One region of the Chromobacterium indicum genome, then DNA from elsewhere that is predicted to be linked to it. Evidence: riboswitches for the same ligand, from Rfam matches in the RefSeq annotation. Region 1 holds a riboswitch; the other holds the start of a gene.
The links. A riboswitch is a leader RNA that binds a small molecule or an ion and turns the genes downstream of it on or off. The one in region 1 is predicted to bind cobalamin.
Positions count from the first base shown of each region.

Region 2: linked by a shared signal. The riboswitch ahead of VA599_RS24030 (CbtB domain-containing protein) and the one ahead of VA599_RS23425 (TonB-dependent receptor domain-containing protein) in region 1 are both predicted to bind cobalamin.

Region 1 is NZ_JAYFSJ010000025.1:2,161-24,543, forward strand. It holds gene VA599_RS23360 (pilus assembly PilX family protein) at 1-234, shown strand, start outside; gene VA599_RS23365 (pilus assembly protein) at 242-3,904, shown strand; gene VA599_RS23370 (type IV pilin protein) at 3,931-4,338, shown strand; gene VA599_RS23375 (GspH/FimT family pseudopilin) at 4,349-4,906, shown strand; gene rfaE2 (D-glycero-beta-D-manno-heptose 1-phosphate adenylyltransferase) at 5,025-5,525, shown strand; gene VA599_RS23385 (biotin--[acetyl-CoA-carboxylase] ligase) at 5,522-6,487, shown strand; gene VA599_RS23390 (type III pantothenate kinase) at 6,484-7,197, shown strand; gene VA599_RS23395 (SPOR domain-containing protein) at 7,197-8,039, shown strand; gene VA599_RS23400 (YoaK family protein) at 8,147-8,965, shown strand; partial or broken gene VA599_RS23405 (agmatinase) at 8,973-9,149, shown strand; gene cobS (adenosylcobinamide-GDP ribazoletransferase) at 9,266-9,997, opposite strand; gene VA599_RS23415 (histidine phosphatase family protein) at 9,985-10,587, opposite strand; gene cobT (nicotinate-nucleotide--dimethylbenzimidazole phosphoribosyltransferase) at 10,584-11,618, opposite strand; cobalamin riboswitch at 11,740-11,947, shown strand; gene VA599_RS23425 (TonB-dependent receptor domain-containing protein) at 12,075-13,940, shown strand; gene cobU (bifunctional adenosylcobinamide kinase/adenosylcobinamide-phosphate guanylyltransferase) at 13,951-14,478, shown strand; gene VA599_RS23435 (cobalamin-binding protein) at 14,475-15,350, shown strand; gene VA599_RS23440 (hypothetical protein) at 15,372-15,581, shown strand; gene VA599_RS23445 (cell division protein ZapA) at 15,578-15,889, shown strand; RNA gene ssrS (6S RNA) at 15,922-16,105, shown strand; gene VA599_RS23455 (5-formyltetrahydrofolate cyclo-ligase) at 16,115-16,726, shown strand; gene VA599_RS23460 (DUF1294 domain-containing protein) at 16,723-17,049, shown strand; gene VA599_RS23465 (hypothetical protein) at 17,312-17,476, opposite strand; gene VA599_RS23470 (EVE domain-containing protein) at 17,599-18,072, shown strand; gene VA599_RS23475 (acyltransferase family protein) at 18,131-19,303, shown strand; gene VA599_RS23480 (sulfite exporter TauE/SafE family protein) at 19,334-20,143, shown strand; gene VA599_RS23485 (hypothetical protein) at 20,211-20,600, shown strand; gene leuS (leucine--tRNA ligase) at 20,763-22,383, shown strand, end outside.
Region 2 is NZ_JAYFSJ010000032.1:233-6,294, reverse strand. It holds gene nadB (L-aspartate oxidase) at 1-1,509, shown strand, start outside; gene VA599_RS24050 (chitosanase) at 1,856-2,935, shown strand; gene VA599_RS24045 (DUF411 domain-containing protein) at 2,993-3,430, opposite strand; gene VA599_RS24040 (hypothetical protein) at 3,489-3,842, opposite strand; gene VA599_RS24035 (histidine phosphatase family protein) at 3,910-4,479, opposite strand; adenosylcobalamin (AdoCbl) riboswitch at 4,535-4,696, shown strand; gene VA599_RS24030 (CbtB domain-containing protein) at 4,699-4,911, shown strand; gene VA599_RS24025 (CbtA family protein) at 4,925-5,668, shown strand; gene VA599_RS24020 (hypothetical protein) at 5,761-6,033, opposite strand.

The DNA of each region.
Region 1 (22,383 bases):
TGGAGCGACAACACCAAGACGATAAGCGGCTACGCCGGCACGCCGGCGGTTTCCGGCATCGTCAGCAGCTACGTGGTGGAGAGCATGCCAGCCTCGTGCCGCGCTGGCGTGAGCTGCGGCAATCGCGGCATTTATGGCCTGCAGGCAGGCAGCAACAACTACCGGGTCACCGCCCGGGTGGCGACCAGCAGCGGCGCCAGTCCAGTGGTGGTGCAGGCGATCTTCACGCAGTGAGGCGGATATGGCGAACCGGACAACCTTGACGCGCATCGCCGGCAGCATCGCGCTGCTGGCCGGGTTGACGCTGGCGGCCCTATGGGTGCGCGGCGCGGGTTCAACCGCGACATTGGCGATCTCCCAGGTGCCCCTGACCATCAGCACGCCGGCGCGGCCGCAGGTGGTGATCGCGGTGACCAACTCCGAATCGATGGACGGCAGCACCATCACCTATTGCAACGGCACCGGCAATAGCAGCGCCAACTGCAGCAACGGTTTTTCCACCACCTATACCGGCCGCGGCGGCGCCTTGCTGACCGGTTCCGGCGCGGTTGGCGGTTTGACCAGCTCTGCCTCGCCCATCAACTACCCGGTGCCGGCCAACTTCACGCCGCCCATTTCCGGCGGCGCGGCCGGCAGCATGCAGCCCTATACCTCGACCTTGTCGGGCGGGCAGCTGGCCGACAACAGCCCGTCGCGGCTCAACGTGGCCAAGGCCGGCATCCTGTCGATACTGAACACCTATCTCGCCACCACCGATTTTTCCTTATTGTCCTACCAGACCAGCCGCACCTCGCTATACACGACCTGGGTTTACTACATGTCGCCGCCGGGCGGCTTCTCCTTCACCAACACGGCGACCGCCACCAGCGCCACCGATACGGTTATCAACCCCTGCTATGGCTATTTGTCGCTGAGCATCCTGTTTTCGACGGTGAAGAGCAATTGCGCGGCGATCGTGTTGGGACTTGGGCTTAGCGGCGTTACCGTGAGCGGCGCCCAATACATGACGGTGGCTGCCACCAGCGATGACGCCAACATCAACGACGTGTTGTACACCACGGGATTGAACCCGGTGTTCATGACTTACGGCACGGTCAGTCCTAGCAATCCCTACAGTTACTACTCGCTGAACAGCTACAAGAACGGTTCGGTATCGGTTGGCTACAGCCTGATGGCGCCGGGCGGATTCTCTTCCTGGAGCACGTCGCCCACCAATGCCGGCTACGTACCCTTCACTCCCCAGGTGATGTATGTGCAGCGGGGCTGGGGCTATGGCGGCTCGCAGTCATACAGCGGCGCCACCACCAATGTGGCGATGACCAATCTGGGCAGCCCGTCGTCCAGCCAGATCACCAGCGCCTACAATACCTTTTCCCCGTTTCTGCAGCCGGAAACCAACTCCACCGGCACGACGGAGATCAAGTCGGCGGCGGGGCAATCGCCGATCTATGCACTGTTGAAGACTGCGCAAACGTCTTTCACCAGTACCTCGTCCAGCAGCGGCTGCGCGCCGCAGAAGTATGTGGTGCTGATCACCGACGGCTTGCCAACCCAGGACAAGAGCGGCTATTTCTGGCCCCCGGTGGGCAGCGCCGCGGCCACCGGCTACGGCGTGACCGCCAGCTTCAACGCCGATGGCTCGCTGAATACCAGCGGCACCAACAGCCAGGCCCTGCTCGACGCCATCAGCCAGATCCAGACCCTGGCCACTGCCGGCATCAAAACCTATGTGATAGGCCTGGGCGCGGGGGTGGCGCCGGCCACCAATCCGGTGGCGGCGCAGACGCTGACCGCGATGGCGGTGGCGGGCAACACCGGCTCCTACTATCCCGCGGTGAGTCCGACGGCTTTCAGCAACGCGCTGAGCGCGATCCTGGTGCAAATCCAGAAGGGCAGTTACGACCAGGCCTCGGTGGCGCTGAACAGCACCACGCTCAGCACCAACACCCAGGCTTTCCTGGCCAGCTTCAACCCCAGCGACACCCCGTACAGCGACTGGACTGGCGACCTGGCGGCCTACACGCTCGGCAGCAGCAGCGGCTTGAACGTCAGCACTTCGGCCAGCTGGAGCGCGCAAACCCAGGTGGACACGCTCGCCAGCGGCAGCGGCTGGCAGAATACCCGGCTGATCGCCACCTGGGACGGAGTGAACAACAAGGGCGTGCCGTTCCGCTGGCCAGCCACTGGCGTCACTGGGATCAACAGCACGCAGCAGTCGCAATTGCAGCCCTCGGATACCAAGGGCAGCCTTCGCGTCAACTACTTGCGGGGCGACACTTCCCAGGAGGTGCGCAACGGCGGCGGATTCCGCAACCGCAGCCATTTGCTGGGCGACATCATCGACAGCGGGCCAGCCTATGTCGCCAAGCCGAATGGCCCTTATATCGATACCAGCTATCAGACCTTCGCCAGCAACAACGCCAGCCGCACGCCGATGCTTTACGTCGGCGCCAACGACGGCATGGTGCATGCCTTCAACGCCAATACCGGCAACGAGGCCTTTGCCTTCGTGCCCAATGGCGTGTTCGCCAACCTGTACCAGCTGACCAGCGCCTCGTACAACAACAATCACCTCTATTTCGTCGATGGCTCGCCCCAGGCTGGGGATGTGATGTTTTCCGACAATAGCTGGCATTCGGTGCTGGTGGGCGGGCTGGGAGGCGGGGGCAAGACCATCTACGCGCTCGACGTTACCTCGCCTTCCACGCTGACTACGGAAACGGCGCTGGCCAGCGCCGCACTGTGGGAATTCAGCGATACAGGCATGGGCTATTCCTATGGCCGTCCTACGGTCGCCCGCCTGAACGGCGCGACCAACGCCTTCGCGGTGTTTTTCGGCAATGGCTACGCCAGCAGCGGCAACCACGCGATCTTCTACGCGGTCAATCCGCAGACCGGCGCCACGCTGGCCAAGATAGACCTGTGCAGCTCGGTGCCGGCCGCCTGCAACAGCAGCGCGCCGCAGGGCCTGTCCGAGGTGGTGGCGGTCAATAGCAGCGGCAACGCCGGCGCGGCGGTGGATACCGTCTACGCTGGCGACCTGCAGGGCAATCTGTGGGCGATCAACGTGTCCAGCTCGAATCCGGCCAACTGGTCGGCGCGGCTGTTGTTCACCGCTGCCGACAGCAGCGGCAACCACCAGCCGATCACCGCCGCGCCGGTGGCGACGCTGAATCCCAACTTCCCCAAGCAGAAGGGCATGATGGTGTACTTCGGCACCGGCCAGTTGCTGGCCCAGGCCGATCTGACCAATACCAACACCCAGGCCTTCTACGCGGTCTACGACAATATGACCATCACCGGCCTGACGTCGTCCAATCTGCTGCAGCAGACCGAAACCGCGATCTCCACGTCCGTGTCCGGCTTCCCCAGCACCACAGTCTCGTCCACGCAATACAACTGGCAGAGCCCCAATCCGCCGCTCAGCTGCGTGGTGGGCAGGACCTGCCCGACGCTGTATGGCTGGTATTACACGCTGGGCTTCGCCGGCAGCGGCGCCCGAGTGCTGACCAATCCGCAGCTTTTCGCCGGCAACGTGGTGTACACCACGTTCACGCCGTCGTCCTCGCCCTGCACTGCGGGCGGCAGCTCCTTCCTGATGGCGTCCAGCTACGCGACGGGCGGCCCTCCGGCCCAGCCTTTCCTGGACGCCAACGGCGACGGGGTGGTCAACGGCAGCGACGTTTACAGCCAGCAGCCGCTGTCGGGCGTGCAACTGGGCAGTTTCTTCGCCTCGTCGCCGGCTTTCGTGGTTTCCAACCAAGGCGGCTACTCCGCCAGCATCCTGGTGGGCGGCGGCAACGGCAACAGCCGCAACAACTGCGCCAACGGCAAGCTCAACTGCACCAGCAGCAGTCCGTCGCAGCAATACTATTCCTGGAGCGGATGGTGGCAAATCCTTTAAAAAAGCCCATGGGGCGGAGAGGTCGCATGCGCGGCCTCACGCTGGTCGAACTGATGATCACCCTGGCGATCGTCGCCATCCTGGGCACCATCGCCTATCCGATGTATACCGGCTATGCGCAGCGATCGCGGCGCAGCGACGCCTGGCAGGCGCTGAGTACGGCGCAGGCGCAAATGGAGCAGTGTTATTCGCAGTATTTCGCCTACAACAACGCTTCCTGCGCGGTGACTACGGCGTCTCCCAGCGGTTATTACCAAGTGCAGATCGCCTCGTCCACCAGCGCCAGCGCCTACACGCTGACGGCTACGCCGACCAGTCCGGGCCTGCAGACTGCCGATACCAGTTGCAGCAGCTTCAGCGTCGGCAACGGCGGCATCCGCAGCGCGTTGACCTCGCAAGGCGCGGATTCGTCCAGCACCTGCTGGCCGCATTGAGGCGCTGGAGATGAGACCGCAGGCGGGGAGGGGTTTCACGCTGGTGGAAATGATGGTGACCATCGCTGTGGCGGTGCTGATGGTGACCGTGGCCCTGCCGGCCTGGCAGGTGTTCGTTCAGAACGAGAGGCTGAGCAGCACGCGCGACCAGCTGATCAGCGCGATGAACCAGGCGCGGGCATTGTCGATCAGCAACGACGACGTGGTGACCATCTGTCCCTACAACGCCAGCTCCGCCTCCAGCTGCGGCGCCAGCTGGAGCGCCGGCTGGGCGATTTTCGAATTGCCGCAGGGCAGCGCAAGCTCCACCAGAGTGCAGGCCCAACCGCTGACCGCCGGCTCCTCGCCCACCATCAACGCCGCCACTTCCGCGGGCGCGGCCATCTCCAGCATCAGTTTCAATCCCCGCCCGCCCTATGTCGCGGCAGCCCAGACCGGCGATTTCCGCCTTTGCGACAGCCGGGGCGTCAGCTATGCGTTGTCGTTCAATCTGCAGACCACCGGCTACATCCAGCAGGCGAGCAAGGCCGGCGTCACGCTGGCCGGCGTCGCGCTCACCTGTCCCTGAGGCGGCCGGAGTTGGGCAGCCGTCGGCGACGGTGGTATGCTTCGCGATCCGTTCCGTTTCATGGCGCCGCGGCGGTCTCGGCATGATGTGCCGCGTCGGCGTCCGCTCAAGGAAAAGCATGGTTTACCCGTCGCCGTCGTTTGAAGACAAAATCTGCCCGCCGGAACAGCTGGCCGAGCGTCTGGCCGCGCTGCCGCGGCCGCTGGTGTTCACCAACGGCTGCTTCGACATCCTGCATCGCGGCCACGTCACCTACTTGGCGCAGGCGCGCGCGCTGGGCGCCAGCCTGGTGCTGGGCTTGAATACCGATGCTTCGGTGAAGCGGCAGGGCAAGGGCGACGATCGTCCGATCAACAATGAACTGAACCGCGCCGCGGTGCTGGCGGCGCTGGAGAGCGTCAGCCTGGTCACCTGGTTCGACGCCGACACCCCGGCCGAGCTGATCGAGCTGATCAAGCCCGACGTGTTGGTCAAGGGCGGCGACTGGACCGTGGACAAGATCGTCGGCAGCGGCGAAACGCTGGCGCGCGGCGGCCAGGTGCACTCCATTCCTTTTCTGTTCGACACCTCCACCACCAAGACGTTGGAAAAAATCCGCGCGAACGAGGGCAAGGCGTGAGCGAGCACGCGTTCGCGGTGCTGCGCCGCCTGTCCGACGGCCGCTTCCACTCCGGCGAGGACATTGCCCAGGCGCTGGGCTGCTCGCGCACGCTGGTGTGGCAGGCGGTGCATGCGATCGAGTCCGAACTGGGCCTGGACGTATTCAGCGTGCGCGGCCAGGGCTATCGGCTGGCCAAGCCGTTTGACTGGCTGGACGTGGCCGCGGTTCGGGCGGGCTTGCCGCCGGCCGCGGCCGAGACATTCACGCTGGCGGTGGCTGAGCGCACCGATTCCACCAACAGCCAGTTGATGGCGCGCGCCGGCAACGGCGGCTTGCACGGCCTGGTGCTGGCCTGCGAGCAGCAGACCGCCGGCCGCGGCCGGCTGGGGCGGCGCTGGCAGGCCAGACTGGGATCGGGCCTGACCTTCTCGCTGCTGTGGCGTTTCGAGCGCGGCTTGGCCGAGCTGGCCGGCCTGTCGTTGGCGGTGGGCGTCGCGCTGGCGCGCGCGTTGCGGGCGCTGGGCGCGCCGGTGGAGCTGAAGTGGCCGAACGATGTGCTGCTGGATGGCCGCAAGCTGGCCGGCATCCTGATCGAGGTGTCCGGCGACGCGCTGGGACCGGCGGCGGCGGTGATCGGCATCGGCTTGAACGTCGCCGATCCGGGCGAGGTGGACCAGCCGGTGGCCGCGCTGGAGCAGGCTGGCGTGGCGCCGGATCGAAACCGGGTGTTGGCCGCTTTGTTGGGCGAGCTGGAACGGGTGCTGGCCGATTTCGACCGCGAAGGCTTCGCGCCGCTGCGCGACGAGTGGTGGAGCCTGTGCGCCCATCGGCAGGCGCAGGTGCGGTTGAGCTTCTCGCATGGCGAGCCGATCGACGGCACCGCCTGCGGCGTGGCCGAAAACGGCGCGCTGCTGGCGGAAACGGATCAGGGACCCAGAGCCTTCCACATCGGCGAAGTCAGCCTGAGGGGGCGCCAATGAAATTATTGATAGACGCCGGCAACAGCCGGGTGAAGTGGGCCTTGTATCAGGGCGAGGATTGCGTGCGCCAGGGCGCGGCCGAGCACGGCGAACTGGCCGGCCTGGCCGATGCCTGGCGCGGCCTGCCGCTCGAGGGCGCCTGGCTGTCGTCGGTGACGCGCAAGGATGTGGCCGACGCGCTGGCGGCCGCCGTGCCCTGCCCATTGCACCGCGTGCACGCGGAACGCCGTTTTGGCGATGTGTGTAACCATTATCGCAACACCGCCGAGCAGGGCGCGGACCGCTGGCTGGCGGTGCTGGCCGCGCGCGAGCTGTGCCGCGGGGATCTTATCGTCGCCTGCGCCGGCACCGCGTTGACGGTGGAGGCGCTGACCGCCGAGGGCGACTACCTGGGCGGCCTGATTCTGCCGGGCCACGGCCTGATGCTGCACAGCCTGGCCCAGGGCACGGCCAATCTGAACCGCGCCGCCGGCGAGATCGCCGATTTTCCGCAGGGGACGCAGGACGCGCTGGCCAGCGGCGCGATGGCGGCGTTGACCGGCGCCATCGAGCAGCAGCGGCGCAAGCTGGCTGAACGCACCGGCCGCGCGCCGGCCACGGTGATCCTCACCGGCGGAGACGCCGCCCGCATCGCGCCCTGGCTCGCGGCGCCGTTGCAGATCGTGGATAATCTGGTGCTGATGGGTTTACTCAAGGTGGCGAATACGTGATGAAGTGGCTAGTGGCGCTGGTGGTGGTGCTGAATCTGGTGGTGGCGATGTACGGCTCGCTGAAGCAGCGGCCGCCGCTGGACGTGCACGCCCAGGAGGTCAGTCCCGGGCAAGTGAGGCTGCTGCCCGCCAACTGGAAGCCGGACGCGTCCGCGCCCAAGGCGCAGGCCAGCGCGCCGGCGGCCTCGGCTCCCGCGGCGCAGCCGCTGCACGAGACCAAGCCCGCGGCCAGCGCGACCAAGTCCCAGGTCAAGCCGGCAGCCAAGCCGGAAGCGTCCAAGCCCGCGGCCAAGGCGGCCGACAAGCCACAGGACAAGGCTGAGCAAGACAAGGCGAAGGCTACGCCGGATAAGACCGTTGCGGACAAGAAACCCGAAGCGCTGGCCTGCTATCGCTGGAGCGGCCTCAACGACAGCCTGCTGGCGCGGGTGAAGGGCGGCGTGCCGCAACTGAAGCTGAAATCCGGCCAGATGCAGGAAGACAGCAAGGAAGAAAGCAAGGGTTCCGGCCGTTTCTGGGTGTATTACCCGCCGCTGGCCACCCAGTCCGAAACCAAGACCCTGTCGGCCGAGATGAGGGACAAGGGCTTCGACAACTACATCGTCAGCAACGATGAATTCAAGGGCAATCTGTCGCTGGGCCTGTTCGGCAAGGAGGACGCGGCCAAGACGCTGGTGGCGCGGCTGAAGGCGGCCGGCTACGATAAGGCGGTGGTCAAGTCCAAGGATCAGCCGGCCAAGATCACCGCGCTGACCTTCAAGGATCTGGACGCGGCGCAGGCCGAGCGCCTGAAGGCATTGCAGAAGCGGCTGACGCCCGGCATCGCGCTGAAGGGCTGCTGAGCGGAGACCGTGGCCAAAGCTTGATCCAGCGGCTTGCCAAGTGGCATGCTGCGGCGCAATATCGACAACGGCGGCGACAGGCCGCCGTTTTGCTTGCCAGGCTTTCCATGACCCGACACATCCACATTACCCGGCTGCTGGACCGCGGCCGCTTCAACGACAGGATATTGCGCCAGCTCGGCTGGGCGATGGCCTTCATCGCCGGCGCGATCAACGCCGGCGGCTTCCTGGCGGTGCACCGCTACACCTCGCACGTGTCTGGCGTCGTGTCCGGCATGGCCGACGCCTGGGCCACCGGCGAGATCGGAGTGGGATTGTCGCTGCTGGTGATGCTGTGCAGCTTCATCGGCGGCGCGATGCACAGCACCTGGCTGATCCTGTGGGCGCGGAGGCAAAGGCTGCGCGGCGGCTACGGCGTGTCGATGATGGAAGAGGCGCTGCTGTTGCTGGTGTTCGGCCTGCTGGGCGCTGGGTTGTCGCTGCACAAGGGCCTGTTCACTCCGCCGACGGTGATGCTGCTGTGCTTCATCATGGGCATGCACAACACCATCGTCACCAAGCTGTCCGGCGGGCTGTTGCGCAGCACCCACATGACCGGCATCGCCACCGATATCGGCATCGAGCTGGCCAAGATGAGCTATTACAACCGTCAGGCCAACGCGCGGGTGGCGGCGGTGCGTTCCAACCGCAAGAAATTCCGCGTCTACACGCTGATCCTGCTGGCCTTCTTCCTGGGCGGCGTGGTGGGCGCGTTGGGTTTCAAGCATCTGGGCTTCGGCTTCACGTTGCCTCTGGCGCTGTTCCTGTTTGCGCTGGGCCTCAGGCCGGCCTGGTACGACGTCAGGCTGCGCTGGCGCTGGTGGCGCGGCCGCTGGGCATCGCGGCGCGCGCGGGCCGCCCTGCAGGGCGGACGTTCCGCATCCTGAGGCGGAGGCCAGCGTGCAGCTGGCCGAGCTGAAACCGCATCCGTGGGGCTTCGATCCGTTCGATGATCTGGCGGTGGTTGACTACGGCGACTGCTGGTTCGACGTACACAACCCGCTGACCATCAAGCTGTCCATCATCGAGCACGCCCGCTCCATTCTGGCTTCCGGCGCCAAGATGCTGACCGCGCAGCCCCTTGGCCTGCCTGGCGGATAGCCCCGCCGTGTAAATTATGTCCGCGCAGCGGACTCAGATCAGGTTTGCCTGTCGATTCTGATGCCGCTCAGATTGCGGACGGGGCATCAAATCCACCCCGGCACTCGCCACAGCAGCAAGCCCAGCATCGCGATTTCGCAAAGCTCCACGCCTGCTCCCAGGCAGTCGCCGGTCATGCCCCCCAGGCGGCGCTTCAGGAAGGCCCACCAGGCCAGGCCGGCCAGCGGGGCCAGCAGCAGCGCCGGGGCCAGCCAGGCGGACAGCGCCAGCAACGCGGCCAGGTTCAGGCCCATGCCGGCCCAGTCCCGGCGCCAGGCGAAGCGCTCTCCGCTGCCCGGCGCGATGGCCGGCAGCGTGGCCGACCAGGCCACGGCGAAGCCGCGCGCCCAGGCCGGGATCAGCAGCAGGCCCCAGGCCGGGCCGCCGTGGCGGGCGGCCAGCATCAGCAGCACCAGCTTGGCGGCGACGGCCAGGATCAGCGAGAGCGCGCCGAAGCTGCCCAGATGCGGATCTTTCAGCACCTCGAAGAAGCGCTCGCGCGAGCGGTGGGCCGCGCCCAGCGCGTCGGCGAGATCGGCCAGGCCGTCCAGGTGCAGGCCGCCGGTCACCATCACCCAGGCCAGCAGCGCCAGCAGCGCCGCCAGCCAGGGGTCGACCAGGCCGCCCAGCCGCAGCGCGGCCAGCAGCAGGGCGCCGACGATGACGCCGACGGCGGGAAACCAGCGCGCGCTGGCCGCCAGCCATTCGGGTTTGAAATCGGCCAGCTGCGGCGTGGGCAGCCGGGTCAGGAACTGCACCGCCAGGATCAGTCCGCGCATGCGGACTCCAGGCGCAGCAGATAGGCAGGATGGCCTTCCAGCATCGACAGCTGCACGAAACCGCCGCGTTGCACCGTCATCAGCTTGGCCACCGCGAACTCGGTGCCCAGCAACTCGGCCATCAGCACCGTGATCACGCCGCCGTGGGTCACTAGCAGCCGGTGGCTGCCGCGGGCTTCGGTCATCCAGTCGGCCAGGCCGGCCAGCACCCGGGTGCGGAACTGCTCGAAGGTTTCGCCGCCGGGCGGGCTGAGCCGGCCGGCGGCCAGCGCGTCGCCCCAGCCCGGGTGGGCTTGCTCCAGGTCGGCCACCGGCTGGCCGTCCCAGCCGCCGAAATCCATCTCGGCGAAGCGCGGGTCTACCTTCAGCGTCAGCGAGCCGGACAGCGCCTGCTTGACCGAGAATTCACGGCAACGCTGCAGCGGCGAGGTGGCGATGCTGGTGACCGGCGCCAGATTGCTGATGCGCTTCCAGCTATGTTCCAGCTGCTGGTGCCCCAGCTCGGTCAGCGGCAGGTCGGTCAGGCCGATCAGCCTGCCGTCGTGGTCGATGTCGCCGTGGCGCAGCAGGGTCAGCGTGTAAGGGTTCATGCCGATTTGCCGCTGATGCCGGCTTCCGCGAAGGTGGCCATGCCGTTGTGCAGCTTCACCGCCAGTTGCAGCAGCGGCACGCACACGGCGGCGCCGGAGCCTTCGCCCAGGCGCATGCCCAGGTCCACCAGCGGGGGCAGCTGCAAGGCTTTCAGCGCCAGATCATGGCCGGATTCCGCCGAGCGGTGGCTGGCCAGCAGCCAATCGTGCAGCGAGGGCTCCATCGTTTTGGCGCACAGCGCGGCGGCGCTGGCGATGAAGCCGTCCACCAGCGACGGCACGCCCAGCCGCGCGCCTTCCAGGTAAAAGCCGGCGATCGCGGCGATTTCCAGGCCGCCCAGCTCGGACAGCGTGTCCAGGCCGCTGAGGTTTTCCCAGGCCACCCGAGCCAGCGCGGTTTTCACCGCGCGGTGCTTGTTGGCCAGGCCGGCGTCGTCGACGCCGGTGCCGCGGCCCACCACCAGCTCAGGCGCCGCGCCGGTCAGCCGGCAGATCAGCGCCGCCGACGCGGTGGTGTTGCCTATGCCCATGTCGCCGGCGATCAGCAGGTTGGCACCGGCCTCCACCGCGCGGCGGGCGGCGGAGCGGCCGGCCTCCAGCGCGGCAGCTGTTTCATCGGCGCTCATCGCCGCCTGCTTGGCCAGGTTCTGGCTGCCGGGCCTCACTTTGGCATGGACGATGGGCAGCGCGGCCACGTCGCCGGCCACGCCCACGTCCACCACTTCCAGCCGCGCGTCCAGCGCGCGCGCCAGCACGCAGATGGCGGCGCCGCCGTTGGCGAAGTTGCGCACCATCTCGGTGGTGACCGCCGACGGGAAGGCGGATACGCCTTCCACCGTGACGCCGTGGTCGGCGGCGAACACGGTGATGGCCGGGCGCAGGTCTTCCGGCTGGGCGCGGCCCTGCCAGGCGGCGAAGCGGCAGGCCAGTTCCTCCAGTTGTCCCAGGCTGCCGGGCGGCTTGGTCAGGATGGCCTGACGGGCGCGGGCGGCGTTGCGGGCGGAAAGATCCAGGGGTTTGCTGCTGTTCATGGTATGGGCCTGCTGCGGGAGCGGACGGGGGTCCGGATGATGAATGGGAGCCGGCGCGAGGCATCGGCTGGACTCTAAGCATATTACTGCTTGGCCGGTGCCGCCAAAAGTCCGGCGGGTTATAATCCGCCGATCAGCAGGTGTCCGGAGGCGCGCGGTCTGGCGCGCCCGGATGAAACGGGAAGCCGGTGAGAAACCGGCGCTGCCCCCGCAACGGTAAGGCCTGGCGCATATGCGCCCAGGCGGCGCAAGGGCCACTGTCCTCGGGACGGGAAGGCGCGCCGCCGGCAAGGCTCAGCCCGGAGACCGGCCTGCGCTGCCACTGGCCGGAAGCCGGTGGGCCACTGGAGTATCGCGGGGAGGCGATTCGACAGACGTTCCGGTTCTGCCGTGCCGTCCTTTGCTGCTGTTGTCCTCTTCGCACTCAACGTTGACCCTATCGTGGAGTGTGTTTTCATGTTCAAGCTTCAAACCTGCGCCGCGCTGACGGCGCTGGCCTGTTCCGGCCTGGCCCTGGCCGATGGCGTACCCCAGTTCGCCGGCGATCCGGTGATCGTGACGGCGAGCCGCATCGCGCAGCCGCTGTCCAAAACGCTGGCCGACGCCACCGTGATCACCCGAGATGAAATCGAGGAAAGCGGCGCGCAGACGCTGCAGCAGGTATTGTCGCGCCAGGCAGCCGTCACAATTACCAGCAACGGCGGTCCGGGTACCTCCAGCAGCATCTTCATGCGCGGTACTAACAACGATCATACGGTTGTGTTGGTGGACGGCATGCGCATTTCGTCGGCGACATCGGGCACCACGGCGATCCAGAACATCCCGCTGGAGCAGATCGAGCGTATCGAAATCCTGCGCGGCCCGGCCTCCAGCCTGTATGGCGCTGATGCCATCGGTGGCGTGATACAGATCTTCACCCGCAAGGGCGAGGGCGAGCCGCGTTTCAATGCTGGCTTCGAGGCTGGCAGCCGCGGCACTGGAAAATTGACGGCGGGCGTGGGCGGCAAAAGCGGCAACACCGCCTACAGCCTGCAGCTGAGCCATGCCCAGTCCGATGGGTTTTCGGCGACCAATCCGAGAAGCGGATCCGGGTATAACCCCGATAACGATGGTTATCGCAATGACGGCTACACCGCCAATGTGACCCAGACGCTGGCTCCGGGGCATGATTTGACGCTGCGTTTGTTCCAGACGTTTGCTCGGGCCGATTTCGATCAGAATCCAGTTGGACAGAACTGGATTGATACCCGTCTGACCGGGCAGAGCCTGGAGTCGCGCAATCGCTTGACCGATATCTGGACCAGCACGCTGCGTTTCAGTCACAGCCAGGACAAGCAGGAAACTTTCAATGGCGCGGCCGGCGGTGCACGCGATGGTTTCTTCCAGACCACTCAAAACGAGTGGACCTGGCAAAACGATTTGGCGACGAATTGGGGCAAGTTCGTGTTGGGGGCAAGCCACAATGACCAAAAGATGGACAGCAGCGGCGCATTCACGAAAAACACGCGCACTCAGTACGCGGGATTCGCCACCTACCAGCTTGAGCAGGGCAACAGCTTGCTCCAGGCCGGCCTGCGTCGCGATCATGACGACCAGTTCGGCGGCAAGACCACCGGCAAGCTGGATTACGGCTATCGATTTGCCGAGGGCTGGCTGGCCCGGGCAGGTTATGGCACGGCGTATAAAGCGCCGACGTTTAATGATTTGTACTATCCCCCAACCGATATAACTGAGTACAACTACCACTACCGGAGCAATCCGAATCTGAAGCCGGAAAGCTCGCTCAATAGCGAGCTGGCGTTGGTGTATAGCAAGAGTGGCGGTCGTTTCAGTCTGACCGCGTTCCATAATCGAGTGAGCGATTTGATCGCTTCGGCTACCACTGCCGATGGTGTCGATACCCGGATCAATATCAGTCGAGCAACCATCCGTGGTTTGACGTTGGAAGGTACCACGATGGTGGCTGGCGTCGATCTGGGCGCCAATCTTACCTTGTTGGACGCCCGCGATGACGGCACTGGTCACTGGCTGGCGCGCCGTCCGCGCCAGAGCGCCAACTTCACCGCCAGCAAGGAGCTGGGCAAGTGGACCTTGGGCGCTGAGCAGCAGATCGTTTCCCGCCGATACGACGATCCGGCGAATACCGAGGCCAAATCGCTGCATGGCTACGGCGTGACCAATGCTTTCGCCAACTACCGCTTCGCCAAGCGCTGGACCGCGACGGCTCGCGTCGACAACCTGTTCGACCGCGAATATGAAACCGCCTACGGCTACAACACCGGCGGCCTGGGCGCCTTCATCGGCGTGCGTTACAGCCAATAAGGGATAAGCCATGCCCCACCTCATCACTGGCGGCGCCCGCAGCGGCAAGAGCCGCCATGCCGAAGACCTGGCCCGCCGGCATGGCGGACCGGTGTGTTATCTGGCCACCGCTGAGGTGCGCGACGCCGAGTTCGCGCGCCGGGTGGCGCTTCACCGCGCGCAGCGGCCGGCGCACTGGCGCGTGGCGGAGGCCGGCCGCGGCCTGGCGGCCATCATCGCGGCCCACGACGCGCCGGACGGCCTGCTGCTGATCGACTGCCTGGGTATGTGGCTGATGCGTTTCTTCGGCGAGGCCGGTTTCGACGCGGCCGGGTACGAGTCGGAACGCGACGCCTTGCTGGCGGCGCTGGATGGCGCAAGTGGCGAGGTCTTGCTGGTGTCCAATGAAGTGGGCTGGGGCGTGGTGGCGGGCGATGCCGAAACCCGCCGCTTCGTCGACGAGCTGGGCCGGCTCAACCAGTTGGCGGCGTCGCATTGCGGCCGGGTGACGCTGGTGGCCTGCGGCCTGCCGCTGGCGTTGAAGGGGGAGGCGGCATGAGGCGGACGCTGTTTGGCTTGTGCCTGCTGCTGGGCGCGGCGCGCGCCGGAGCGGCGATCCAGGTCGAGGACGGCGCCGGCAAGACCGTGGCGCTGGAGCGGCCGGCGGCGCGCATCGTCAGCCTGGTGCCGCACGCCACCGAGCTGTTGTTCGCCGCCGGAGCCGGCGGCAAGGTGGTGGCCACCGTCGATTACAGCGACCACCCGGAAGCGGCGAAAAAGCTGCCGCGCGTCGGCGGCTTTACCGGCTTCAGCCTGGAGGCGGTGTTGCGGCAGAAGCCCGATCTGGTGGTGGCCTGGCAGGACGGCGGCACCCCGCGCGAGCTGGATCGGCTGCGGCGCATGGGGGTGCCGGTGTTCATCAGCCATCCGCTGCAGCCGGACGATGTGGCGCAGGAAATCGTCAAGTTGGGCAAGCTGGCCGGCACCGACGCCGCCGCGTCTCAGGCGGCCGTGGCTTATCGCCAGCGGCTGGCGGCGCTGCGGCAGCGCTACGGCGGTCGCGCGCCGGTGCGGGTGTTCTATCAGCTGAGCCAGACCCCCATCTTCACCGTCAGCGGCAAGAGCTATATCGACGCGCTGATCCGCGTCTGCGGCGGGGTGAACGTGTTCGCCGATCTGCCCTTGCCGGCGCCGCAGGTGTCGACCGCCGCCGTGGTGGCGGCGCAGCCGCAGGCCATCGTGGCCGGAGACGACGCCACGCTGGCGATGTGGAAGCGCTGGCAGGCCCTGCCGGCGGTGGCGAACGGCGCGCTGCTGGCCCTGCCCGGCGACGCCATCACCATCCCCGGACCGAGGCTGGTGGACGGCGCGGACCAGCTGTGTGCCCGGCTGGACACAGCCCGGCAGCGGCTGGGTTTGACGCCCAAGTAGCCGCCCGTTATCCTCGCCGCCATGGACAATGAACTGGAATACCTCGAATCCCGCGTCGCGGCGCTGATCGCCCGCATCCGGGAACTGGAAGTCCAGAACGGCCGGTTCGCCGAGGCGCTGTCCGAAGCGCTGAAGGAGAACGCCGAGCTGAACTTCCGCGTCAACGAAACCCGCAGTCGGGTGGCGGCCCTGGCTGCGCGCCTGCCCGCCGCGCCGGAGAACGAGCAATGAGCGACGTGGTTCAGGTCGATATCGAGCTGCTGGGCAGACATTTCACCATCGGCACGCCGCAGGGCGAGCAGGAAACGCTGCTGGAGGCGGTTCGCCTGCTGGAAGGCAAAATCTCCACCATTCAGCAGCATGGCAAGGTGATGGACGCCGACAAGATCGCGATCATGGCCGCGCTGAACATCGCGCACGACCTCTTGAAGACAAAAGTGGGCGAAGGCTTGGAGATCGCGGCGTTTCAGCGTAAAATACGCGGTATGAGCGAAGCAGCCGACCAGGCGCTGAGCCAAAGCCAGCAGCCGCTGTTTTAAGCCGAGCGGCGCTGGCGCACCAAAGGTCAGTTTATCCCCTGCGGTGTTCGTGAAGGCGCACAATTCCTTTGTACCAATGCGTTCGCTTTTGGCTGCCAGCGTGAGACATGGGCGTGCCGCGTTCCCTAGTGAACGCGCCCGAAATGTTTGGCAGGCGGCCCCTCCTGGAAACAGGGTACAAGCGAATTTAGCCCGAACGACACTCGCGGGGGGTCCCCCTCCTTGATGACCGCATCTTCCCCTGCAATCGACAAAACAGCGCTCAGGCGCCAGCTTCGTCGCGCCCGCATCGCGCTGCCGCCGGCCTATCGCGCCGCCGCCGCGCGCGCGATCGCCCGCCACGCCTCCCGTTTATTGGCGCGCGGCAAGCGCGTCGGCGGCTATCTCGCCGCCGGCTCCGAGCTTGACCTGGCCGAAGTGATGAACGCTGCGCTGTGGCGCGGCGCGGAGGTCTATCTGCCGCAGATTCCGCGGCGGGGCCGCCGGCTGTGGTTCACCCGGCTGGGCGCCGCCGACCGCTGGTATCTGCATCCGCGTTACCGCATCCTGGAGTACGCTGGCGCGCGGCTGCGCGCCGAACGGCTGGACGTGGTGTTCGTGCCCTTGCTGGGCGTGGACCGGGACGGCTACCGGATGGGACAGGGCGGCGGCTTCTACGACAGCACGCTGGCCTTCCGCCGCCGGCACGCCATGAGCGGCAAGCCGCTGCTGGTCGGCGTGGCGTTCGATTGCCAGCAGGTGGACGCGGTGCCGCGCGAGGCATGGGACGTGAGGCTGGACTGGCTGCTGACCGAATCCGGCTTGCGACGTCTGCCCTTGAGGGAGGCGGGCGCATGATCCTGTTGCTGTTGCTGCCCTTGCTCGCCGCCTGTTTGCTGGGCTGGCTGGCCTGGTGGTGGTGGCTGCCTTATGCCGTGATGGCCGCGCCCACGCTGCTGGCCTATTGGCTGGACAAGCGCGCGGCACTGCGCGGCCAATGGCGCATTCCGGAAGCCAGGCTGCAATGGCTGCATCTGGCCGGCGGCTGGCCGGCCGCCTGGCTGGCGCAGCGCGCGTTCCGCCACAAGACCCGCAAGCAGCCCTTCCTTGCGCTGTACTGGCTCGGCGCGTTGGCCAATGCGGCCTTGCCGCTGGGCTGGCTGTGGATCAAAAGCCGCTGAGCATGCTTGGGGCGGCTGACAAAAATCAGTTTCACGCCTGAGGCCAGGCGCGCCGACCCAGTCTGTGCTTGAGTGCGGCAAGTCGGCGCAACGCAGCGTCAGGAGTTTGTTAGCCACTCTTGGAACCTGTTCAAAGTCTCGTGAGCAAGAGCGAGACAAGGCGAAAACGAGCGAAAAATCGGAATGTACAAGTGGTACATGAGCATTTTGAGCTTGTTTTCAACGCCGTATCGCCGAAGCGCAGCAGACTTTGAACAGGTTCTTAGCGCCAACCGTAGCGCGGGCCGTAGCCGTAGTAATACACCGGCGCCGCCGGCACCACCACGGCTGGGCGCACCACCATCGGCGCCATGGCGACGCGCGGCGGCTCCACTACGCAGCCGGCCAGGCTGCTGATTGCGACGGCGGCCAGAATCCATTGTTTCATTTTCGCGCCCCTGCGATGCGGGACAGCATGCCTGTCCCGTTATCGCCAGCATACGAAGCAATCTTTCCAGTAAGATTGAGCAAGTCTTTCCCCATCCACTCAGCGATTAACAGATATTGCCCATGCGCTACTGGCTGATGAAGTCCGAACCGGACGAAACCTCGATAGACCATCTGGCCGCCGAACCCGCGCGGCTGTTCGAATGGACCGGCGTGCGCAATTACCAGGCGCGCAATTTCATGCGCGACGACATGCGCCCCGGCGATCTGCTGCTGTTCTGGCATTCGTCCTGTCCCGAGCCCGGCATCGCCGGCATCGCCGAGGTGGCGGCCGCCGCGCATGCGGATTCCAGCCAGTTCGATCCCGCCAGCCCTTACCACGATCCCAAATCCGATCCAGCCAAGCCGCGCTGGCAGTGCGTCGACGTGCGCTTCATCAAAAAGACGCGGCTGGCGCCGCCGGCCGAGTTGCGCCAGCATCCGTCGCTGGAAAACATGACGGTGCTCAAGCGCGGCAATCGCTTGTCGATCACGCCGGTGACGGCGGAGGAGTGGGCGTACCTGATGGATTTGTTGGGCGTGGGCCAGCCGCGTTGATGCTTGGCGCGCGGATATTCCTGTGTAATATTTTGGCGTTTCCATCCCGGGATGCGCCATGTCTTCCATTGAGCCGCGCAATCCGCGCATAGACTGCCTGCGCGGCATCGCCATAGGCAGCGTGCTGCTGCTGCACTTCATGCTGGCGTATGGCCTCAAGGACAGCCTCTTGGGCAGCCTGCTGTCGGCGCCCTTGCTGGGCGCGCTGGCGCGCAACGGTAATTACGGCGTGACGATGTTCTTCGTCGTGTCCGGCTTCCTGATCGTGTCGCAGTCGTTGCGGCGCTGGGGCAGTTTGCCGGCCATCGACATCCGCGCTTTTTACGTGCGGCGCTTCGCCCGCATCATGCCCTTGCTGCTGCCGACGCTGGCGCTCATCGTCGCGCTGGGCAGCCTGGGCTTGCCCCATTTCAGCAATACCGACGGCGGCCACCATCTGCCGGCTTCGTACTTTTGGCTGGCGGCCGGCTCGGTGCTGACCTTCTGGCACAACCAGCTGATGCAGTCGGTCGGCTACTTCAACTATTGCCTGAAAGTCTATTGGTCGCTGTCGGTAGAGGAAGTGTTCTATCTGGCGCTGCCGCTGCTGTGTCTCGCGCTGAGGCGGACCTGGCTGCTAGCGGCGGTCTGCCTGCTGCTGATCGTCGCCGGGCCGCTTTACCGGGCGGCGCATCTCGACAATGAAATCGACTACCTGTACGGCAATCTGGCCTGCTTCGACGCCATCGCCATCGGTTGTCTGGCAGCTTTGGCCGCCCTTCGGGTCCGGCTGGCGGACGGCCAGGCCCGGCTGCTGCGCTGGGCGGGGTTGCTGATGCTGGGCGGGGTGTATCTGCGCGGCATCGCCGGCCACCAGGTGTTCGGCTTCAGCTGGGTGGCGCTGGCCAGCGCGGCATTCCTGCTGGGAGCGGCGCGCGCGCCGCGGCTGGATGGCTGGCGCGAGCGGGCGACGCGTCCGTTGTGCTGGCTGGAGCGGCACAGTTATGAGTTGTACTTGCTGCACATCGTGGTGCTGGCCGGCTTGCGCAATCTGCTGCCGCGCGATGCCATCGGTTATTGGGAGCGCCTGCCGCTGTTGTGCGCGTTTGTGGCGGCGTCGTCGCTGCTGGCGTATCTGGCCGCCCGTTATTGGTCGGAGCCGTGCAACCGGGCGATCCGCCGGCGCTGGCTCCGCCGCCGAGGCGAGGATGGCGCGCGCTTAAGCGCGGAGCGGGGGGATTCTTTGGCATGATGGAAGCCGATACCGGTAAAAGGAGCGGGCATGTTGTCGATTGAGCTTTGGGCCGCGTTGCTGGCTTGCGGAGCGGTGGCCGGTTTTCTGGCAGGCCTGCTGGGAGTGGGCGGCGGCCTGATCATCGTGCCGGTGGTGTTGGCGGTGCTGTCCGCCGCGCGTCTGGGCGGCGAGCATGCGCAGCACCTGGCGGTGGGCACCTCGCTGGCGGTGATGGTGTTCACCAGCCTGTCCAGCGTGCGCGCGCACCACAAGAAGGGCGCGGTGGACTGGCGCATCGTGCGAGGCATGGCGCCGGCGATGGTGGCGGGCACGCTGCTGGGCAGTCTGATCGCCGGCTGGATTTCCGGGCTGGCGCTGCGCTGGTTCTTCGTGATCTACGCCTACGCGGTGGCGCTGCAGATGTTGGCTGGACGCCAGCCCAAAGGCGGGCGGGGCATGCCGGGCTGGGCCGGGCAGGGGGCCGCCGGCAGCATCATCGGCATGATTTCCAGCTGGGTGGGCATCGGCGGGGGCTCGATGAGCGTGCCTTTCATGAGCTGGTGCAATGTGCCGGTGCACAGCGCCATCGCCACCAGCGCCGCGCTGGGCTGGCCGATCGCCGTGTCCGGCGCGGTCGGCTACCTGTACAGCGGCTGGGGCGCGGCGGGATTGCCGCCTGGCGCGGCGGGTTTCGTCTACCTGCCGGCGATGCTGGCGCTGATGCTGATGACGGTGCTGCTGGCCCCGGTCGGCGCGAAGGCCGCGCACCGGCTGCCGGTGCCGAAATTGAAAAAAGCCTTCGCGGTGCTGATGGCGGCGATGGCCAGCGAGATGCTGTACAGCCTGCTGCGCGGCTGAGTCCTGCTGCAACCTTGTCCGTTTGCCGGTGGTCGAATCCGTTTGACTGACAGTGAAAGGACGACGCGTGTTGAAAAGCGTGATGGTATGCGTGGCGGGGATGTTGGCGGCGGCGCCGGCGGCCTTCGCTTACAGCGACGAGGCCAGGCTGCCCTTTGCCGGCAAGCCGGGCGAACTGCCGCTGGAGGTGGCGCTGCGTTTCGCCAAAAACCGGCTGGGAGAGGATGGCCGTTTCGAGTACGCCACGCTGAAGGCGATCCAGACCAGCCAGCCGGAGGCGTTCGACCGGGCCGGCATCACGCTGATTCGCGAAGGGCTGATGGACGACAGCGTCAAGGGCGTGCGCCAACGCTTCGAGCTCAGTCGCGAGGAGAATGTCTGGACGCTGCGCGCGGTGAAGGAGGACTTCTCCTGCTGGCGCGGGCGCAAGGGCTGGGGGCTCAAGCCCTGCCCTTGAGGCGGCGCGCGCCAAGCATTTGTTTTTTGGGTCTTATCGCCGACGCGAAGACGCCGTTATAATGGGGCAATCATTTTGCGGACGGGCTGACCGGATGCATGCGCGCGGATCGCGCCCCGGGCAGCCCGCCTTTTGTATTTCAGAGTCCAGACAAAGATCGCCATGCAAGAACAATACAGCCCGCGGGCGGTAGAAGCCGCCGCCCAACAGAAATGGCAGAAGACTGCCGCCTTCAAGGCCGTGGAAGACGCGTCGCGTCCCAAGTACTACGCGCTGTCGATGTTCCCGTATCCGTCCGGCAAGCTGCACATGGGCCATGTGCGCAACTACACCATCACCGACGTGCTGGCCCGCTTCAAGCGCCTGCAGGGTTTCAACGTGCTGCAACCGATGGGCTGGGACGCCTTCGGCCTGCCGGCCGAGAACGCGGCGATGAAGAACGGCGGCGCGCCGGCGGCGTGGACCTACGCCAACATCGAATACATGAAAACCCAGCTGGACAGCCTGGGCTTCGCGCTGGACTGGGAACGCGAGCTGGCCACCTGCAAGCCGGACTACTACCGCTGGGAGCAGTGGCTGTTCACCCGCCTGTTCGAAAAGGGCGTGATCTACAAGAAGAACGGCGTGGTCAACTGGGACCCGGTGGACCAGACCGTGCTGGCCAACGAGCAGGTTGTGGACGGCCGCGGCTGGCGTTCGGGCGCGCTGGTGGAAAAGCGTGAAATCCCGATGTACTACTTCCGCATCACCGACTACGCCGAGCAGCTGCTGGCGGATCTGGACAAGCTTGACGGCTGGCCGGAGCAGGTCAAGACCATGCAGCGCAACTGGATCGGCAAGAGCTACGGCTCCGACGTGGTGTTCCCGTACGACGAGGCCAGCATCGGCCACGCCGGCGAATTGAAGGTCTATACCACCCGTCCGGACACGCTGATGGGCGCCACCTACGTCGCCGTCGCCGCCGAACACCCGCTGGCCACCCAGGCCGCCGCGAATCATCCTGAACTGCAGGCCTTCATCGCCGAGTGCAAGGCGGGCTCCGTCGCCGAGGCCGACATGGCCAAGATGGAAAAGAAGGGCATGGACACCGGTCTGTCCGTCATCCATCCGCTGACCGGCGACAAGCTGCCGGTATGGGTGGCCAACTACGTGCTGTGGGGCTACGGCGAAGGCGCGGTGATGGCCGTGCCGGCGCACGACGAGCGCGATTTCGAGTTCGCCAACAAGTACGCGTTGCCGATCAAGCAAGTGATCGCGCGAGTGTCCGGCGACGGCGAGTACGACGCCGCCAACTGGCAGGAATGGTATGGCGCCAAGGATGAAACCGTGAAGACGGTCAATTCCGGCAAGTACGACGGCCTGGGCTACCAGGCGGCGTTCGACGCCATCATCGGCGACCTGCAGGCCAAGAGCCATGGCCAGAAGAAAACCCAGTATCGCCTGCGCGACTGGGGCATCTCCCGCCAGCGCTACTGGGGCTGCCCGATCCCGATCATCCACTGCCCGAGCTGCGGCGACGTGCCGGTGCCGGAAAAAGACCTGCCGGTGACGCTGCCGGAAAACGTGCACCCGGACGGCGCCGGCTCTCCGCTGGCCAGGATGCCGGAATTCTACGAAACGTCCTGCCCGAAGTGCGGCGGCGCGGCCAAGCGCGAAACCGACACCATGGACACCTTCGTGGAGTCCAGCTGGTACTACGCCCGCTACGCCAGCCCGAAGTGCGACACCGCGATGGTGGACAAGAAGGCCGCCGATTACTGGCTGCAGGTCGACCAATACGTGG
Region 2 (6,062 bases), on a different contig from region 1:
GTGGGCCTGATCACCAAACGCGATCTGCTGGAAGGCAGCTCCACTTATGCCCAGGGCGGCATCGCCGCCGTGCTGGATACCGACGACTCGGTGGAGGATCACATCCGCGACACGCTGATCGCCGGCGCCGGGCTGTGCAATGAAGACACCACCCGCTTCATCGTCGAACACTCCAAGGAAGCGATCGACTGGCTGATCGAGCTGGGCGTACCCTTCACCCGCGACGACGAGCATCAGACCGGTTATCACCTGACGCGCGAAGGCGGCCATAGCCACCGCCGCATCATCCACGCCGCCGACGCCACCGGCGCCGCGGTGACCACCACGCTGGGCCAGAAGATCAAGGCGCATCCGAACATCACCGAGCTGGAGCACTATATAGCGATAGACCTGATCACTTCGCAGAAGCTGGGCCAGGACGGCAAGCGCGCCTACGGCGTATACGCGCTGGACAAGAACAGCGACGAAGTCGTCACCATCGCCGCCCAGCACACCATCCTGGCATCCGGCGGCGCGGGCAAGGTCTACCTCTATACCACCAATCCGGATACCGCCACCGGCGACGGCATCGCGATGGGCTGGCGCGCCGGCTGCCGCGTCGGCAATATGGAATTCATGCAGTTCCATCCCACCTGCCTCTACCACCCGCATGCCAAATCCTTCCTGATCACCGAAGCCGTGCGCGGCGAAGGCGGCATTCTGAAGCTGCCGGACGGCACCCGCTTCATGCCGCAGCACGACCCGCGCGGCGAGCTGGCCCCCCGCGACGTGGTGGCCCGCGCCATCGACTTCGAAATGAAGAAGCACGGCCTGGACTGCGTCTATCTGGACATCTCTTATAAGCCGGCGCAATTCATCAAGGAACACTTCCCCAATATCTACGCCCACTGCCTGGAGTTGGGCATAGACATCACCCAGCAGCCGATACCGGTGGTGCCAGCGGTGCACTTCACCTGCGGCGGCATCGTCACCGACCTAGCCGGCCGCACCGACGTGGCCGGACTGTACGCGGTGGGCGAAGTGGCCCATACCGGCCTGCACGGCGCCAACCGACTGGCCAGCAACTCGCTGCTGGAGTGCCTGGTGATAGGCAAGGCGGCAGCGGCCGACATCCAGGCGCTGGACGCCATCAAATTGCCGGCGATTCCGGCCTGGGACGACAGCCGCGTCACCGACCCGGATGAAGAAGTGGTGATTTCGCACAACTGGGAAGAGCTGCGCCGCGCGATGTGGGACTACGTCGGCATCGTCCGCACCAACAAGCGGCTGGAGCGCGCGCTGCACCGCATAGACCTGCTGAGAGGCGAGATCGACGAGTATTACAGCAACTTCCACGTCAGCAATGACCTGATCGAGCTGCGCAATCTGGTGCAAACCGCTGAACTGATTGTCCGCTCCGCTCTGCTGCGCAAGGAAAGCCGCGGCTTGCATTACAGCCGCGACTATCCGGACCTGCTGCCCGAAGCGGCGGAAACCGTGCTGACGCCCGAGACCCCGCGCGGCGACTGATCTTCCCCGCTCTTCCCAAAAGCCGCCAACTGGCGGCTTTTTTCATGCCCGCCAACTCGTACAGACATCAAAACAACACATTGACATTATTTATGATTGTAAATAACTCAATTTGAGTTATTCGCGCTTATCATGGCCCCGCGCGCAACTCGATGCCATGCGGCCGCCCAAGGCGTCTGCGCCATCGGGCCAAGCCGGTTACACGCGATGCGGCCGACGACAATGCCGCTCGCCAGCGCGCGGCATTTCTCGAACCGCTCAACGCCCCGCGCATGCCGCGCATCATTTCAGCTGTTTCATCAGGAAGCGTCTCTTAGGCAATACCACCTAGACAGGGAGAAGACCCATGAAATACGCAGCAAAACGCCTATCCTTCCCATCAGCCATCCTGGCCGGGCTCGCCCTCCTCGCCGCCGGCTGCGCTGCCGCCCAGGGCTCCACTGCCGGCGGCGCCGAGAAGCAAGCAAGCCGCCAGCCCGACTGCGCCGCCGCCTGGAGCCCCGCCACGCCCTATATGGCCGGCAGCGTCGCCAGCCGCGGCGGCGTCAATTACACCGCCGCCTTCTGGACCCAGGGCAACGCGCCGGAACAGGGCCAGGCCTGGCAGGCCGGCAAGCGTTGTCGTCCCGCGGCCCAAGCCAAAGCCGCCGACCACGACGCCAACTTCCCGCCCAACACGCTGAAATTCCTGAAGGCCAACACCGGCCTGGATGGCGAGCAGTGGGACAACATCATGAAACTGGTCAACAAGCCGGAGCAGGACTCTCTGGAATGGACCAAGTTCTACGGTTACTGCGAGGACATCAAAGACAAGCGCGGCTACACGATAGGGATTTTCGGCGCCACCACCGGCGGCTCCAATGACGAAGGTCCGGATGGCCCGACGCTGTTCAAGGAATTCGACGCCTCCAGCGGCGCATCCAATCCGTCCATCGCCGGCGGTCTGGCCCGCGCCGGCGTGCACGGCAGCATGCAGGGCAAGATCCTGAAGATCAGCGACAGCGCCAAGGTGTTCTGCGACAAGATAGGCGGCCTGCAAAACAATCCCGCCTGGCGCGACGCGATGTGGAACACCTTCTACAAGGTATACATCCAGTACAGCGTGCAACAGGCCCGCCAACGCGGCTTCTCCAGCGCGCTGACCATAGGCTCCTTCGTCGACACCGCGCTGAACCAAGGTGCCGCCGGCGATTCCGGCACGCTGCAGGGCCTGCTGTCCCGCTCCGGCAACAGCAGCGACGAAAAAACCTTCATGACCGCCTTCTACGCCCAGCGCAGCAAGATCGTCGACACCAACCACTACAACCAGCCGCCCAATGGCAAAAACCGCGTCAAACAATGGAGCACGCTGTTGAACCAGGGCGAGACCGATCTGAAAAACGCCGACGCCGCGGTGCAGAAAGTGACTGACTGGGAAATGAAGTAAGGGTAGGCCGAACCGCGCGCGCCATTGAAACCGGCGCGCGCGGTTTTCTTTCAACGCTTAAAAACGGCCGTACAACACGCCGGTCTTCTGGTCCGCCGACATCGCATACACCGGCAGCGTGCCGGGCTTGGTCTCGCCCATCCCGGGCGAATTCAGCGGCATGCCGGGCACAGCGATGCCGACCAGCTTGCTGTTGCCAGCCAACAGCCGCTTGATGGCGGCAGCCGGCACATGGCCTTCCACCACGTAGCGGCCGACCTTGGCGGTATGGCAGCTGCCCATGCCCGGCGTCACGCCGAGCTGGCTTTTCACCTGCTGCATATCGTCGCGGTTGACGGCGGAAACCGAGAAGCCATTCTGTTTCAGATAGGCGATGTAAGCCTCGCAGCAGCCGCAGCTCGGGCTCTTGTAGACGGTGACGGGAACGGCGGCCAGAACGGATGCGCTGGCGGCGGCCAACGCGGATGCGAACAGAAAATGACGCAACGGGGACATGATGTCCTCCTTTAGATGGATGTCCAGATCGATTGCGCGCGGCAGCGCGCGGGAAGATTCAGATCCGGGCAAACTCGGGAGGACGCAACGGCGGCGGCAAGACCGGGCCAGGGAACAGGACCGGCTGCGCCGCGATCCTCACGCCGCAGCAAGCCAGAGCGGCCACACCGGGCAAAGACGCCTTGATGAACAGCGGCAGGCAGGCCTGCGCGCAGCCAGTAGAACCGCAAGCGGCCGCGCCATTCCCCTCCGCATGCTTCGCGGATGGCTTGGCGGCCATCCCGGCGCAATCCCGCGGCGCGCTCATCGCCGCGCACGCTTCGGACGACGGCACGCCGGTCAACGGCGCATGCGCCGCCGCCATCCCGAACAGGGACAGCTGCAGCACGATCAGCAACAGGATGCGGCGCAAGACTCTCATTCCGCGACGATACCATGCCTGACGGCGCGGCAAGCGAACGCAGATCAAATCCGCCTCATCATGCGGAGTCATCGCCCCCCAGGCGCAAGCGCCACAGATCCCGATGCCGGGACAATTCGATCCGGGCCAGCGGCGCGACGTCGATCTGCCGATACGCTGGCGGCGGCAAATCCAGCGCTCGCAGCAGCATCGCCTTGATGGCGCTGGCGTGGGCGATGACCAGAACGTGGCCGGCCGGCCAGCGGAAATGCTCGAACCAATGGCCGACGCGCTCGAGCATCGCCAGCAGCGACTCCCCCTCCGGCGCCGGACATCCCGGGTCAGACAGCCATGCGTTCAAGGCTTCCGGCTCCGCCGCCGCGACCGCCTTCAACGGCAGGCCGCGCCAACGGCCATGATCCGCCTCCCGCAACGCCACGGCCTCCTCCGCCGCGCGTCCCAGCGCGTCGGCGGTCTGCCGGGCGCACCGCTCCGGGCTGCGAAGCGCCAGGTCGGCCAGCCCCAGCGAACCGGCCAGGCGCGCCGCCCGCTCCAGCGCTTCCGGCTCCAGTGGATCATCCGCCGGGAAATGGCCGGCGCGCAGCGCGCGGGTCGCCGGCACGCACAGCAGGGTGATACGAGTCGTCATGCTCTTGGCTCTCCGTCAAAACGCTCTGAAGTTCTTTGACATTTTCTCTCGGCTCTCTAGAATCCACATCGTCTCGATGCGAGGAAGCCGGTGTGAATCCGGCACGGTCGCGCCACTGTGTATCAGCCTGATCCGCCATGCGGACAGGCATGAAAAGTCAGGCCTTCGCATCCAGCCAACCATCCGTTTCAGGACGCGTCATCCTCAAGGAGATATATCATGCATGCAAGCCCCGTCTTGGCGCCGGCGATCCAGCCCGTGTCCCTCCCCATTCGCCAACTGCTGCCCTGGGCAGTCTTCGGCGGCATTCTGATGCTGCTGGCGATCTACTTCGTCGGCGTGGAGGAAGGCGCCGCCGCCATCTTCAACAGCATGTATGTGCACGAGTTCGTCCACGACGGCCGCCACCTGCTGGGCTTCCCCTGCCACTAAGGAGACGCCGGACATGGTGAGAAGTCTTTTGATCCGCGGCATGATCGCGGGCTTTCTGGCCAGCCTGCTGGCTTTCGGCTTCGCCAAGATCGTCGGCGAGCCCCAGATCGAGAGCGCGATCGCCTTCGAAGAAAAAATGGAAATGGCGAAAAGCGGCGGACACCAGCACGATGAAATGCCGGAACTGGTCAGCCGCGGCGTCCAGTCCGGCATCGGCCTGTTCGTCGGCGTCGGCGTGTTCGGCACCGCCGTGGGCGGCCTGTTCGCGCTGGCGTTCGCCTTCATCTACGGCCGCATCGGCGCGCTGCGCGCCCGCGCGCTGTCGGCGCTGATGGCCCTGATGGGCTTCATCTCGTTCGCGCTGGTGCCCTTCCTCAAATATCCGCCCAATCCGCCGGCGGTGGGCGACCCCGGCACCATAGGCTCCCGCACCGCGTTGTTTTTCGCGATGATAGCCGTGTCGCTGGCGGCGCTCGCCATCGCGGTGTTCCTGGCCCGCCAGCTGATCTCCCGCTTCGGAACTTGGGATGCGACGCTGATCGCCGGCGCGGCCTTCATCGCGCTGGTGATCATCGCCCAGTCGCTGCTGCCCGAAGTGAACGAAATCCCCGAGCAATTCTCCGCCGTGTTGTTGTGGCGCTTCCGGATGGCGTCGTTCGGCATCCAGGCGATACTGTGGGCTGGGCTGGGCGTGGCATTCGGCAGCCTGGTGGAACGGCTGCTGGAAGATCGCCGCGGGGCGTTTCAGATCAATTGAACAAAAACGATCCCACTCCCGACACCCTCGCCTCGGCGGTGGTGTTTTGTTTCAGCAACCGCTCGATCAGCGCCGCCCGGCCGGCGGATGAATCAATGCGCAGCCCGCTTCGCTTCTTCTGCCGCCAGCTTATGCTGAGCCTGCCGGTCTCCGTGCTGCGCCTCCTTGGCGGTCTGGGCCACGGTTTCCGCAGCCTCTTGCAAAGCCCGCGCCGCATTGCTGATAGTCACCTTGTCCTGCACCACGAGCTGGGCAGGCTGCGCCTGGACTTGCGCTTGCGGCGCAGATGCGGCGTCTTGCGCCGATGCGGCCGGAGGAGGCGCCGCTGTTTGAGAAGCCGGAGTGGAAACGGAGGCGATCATCATGGTGTGTCTCCCGAAAGGATTCGAACGCG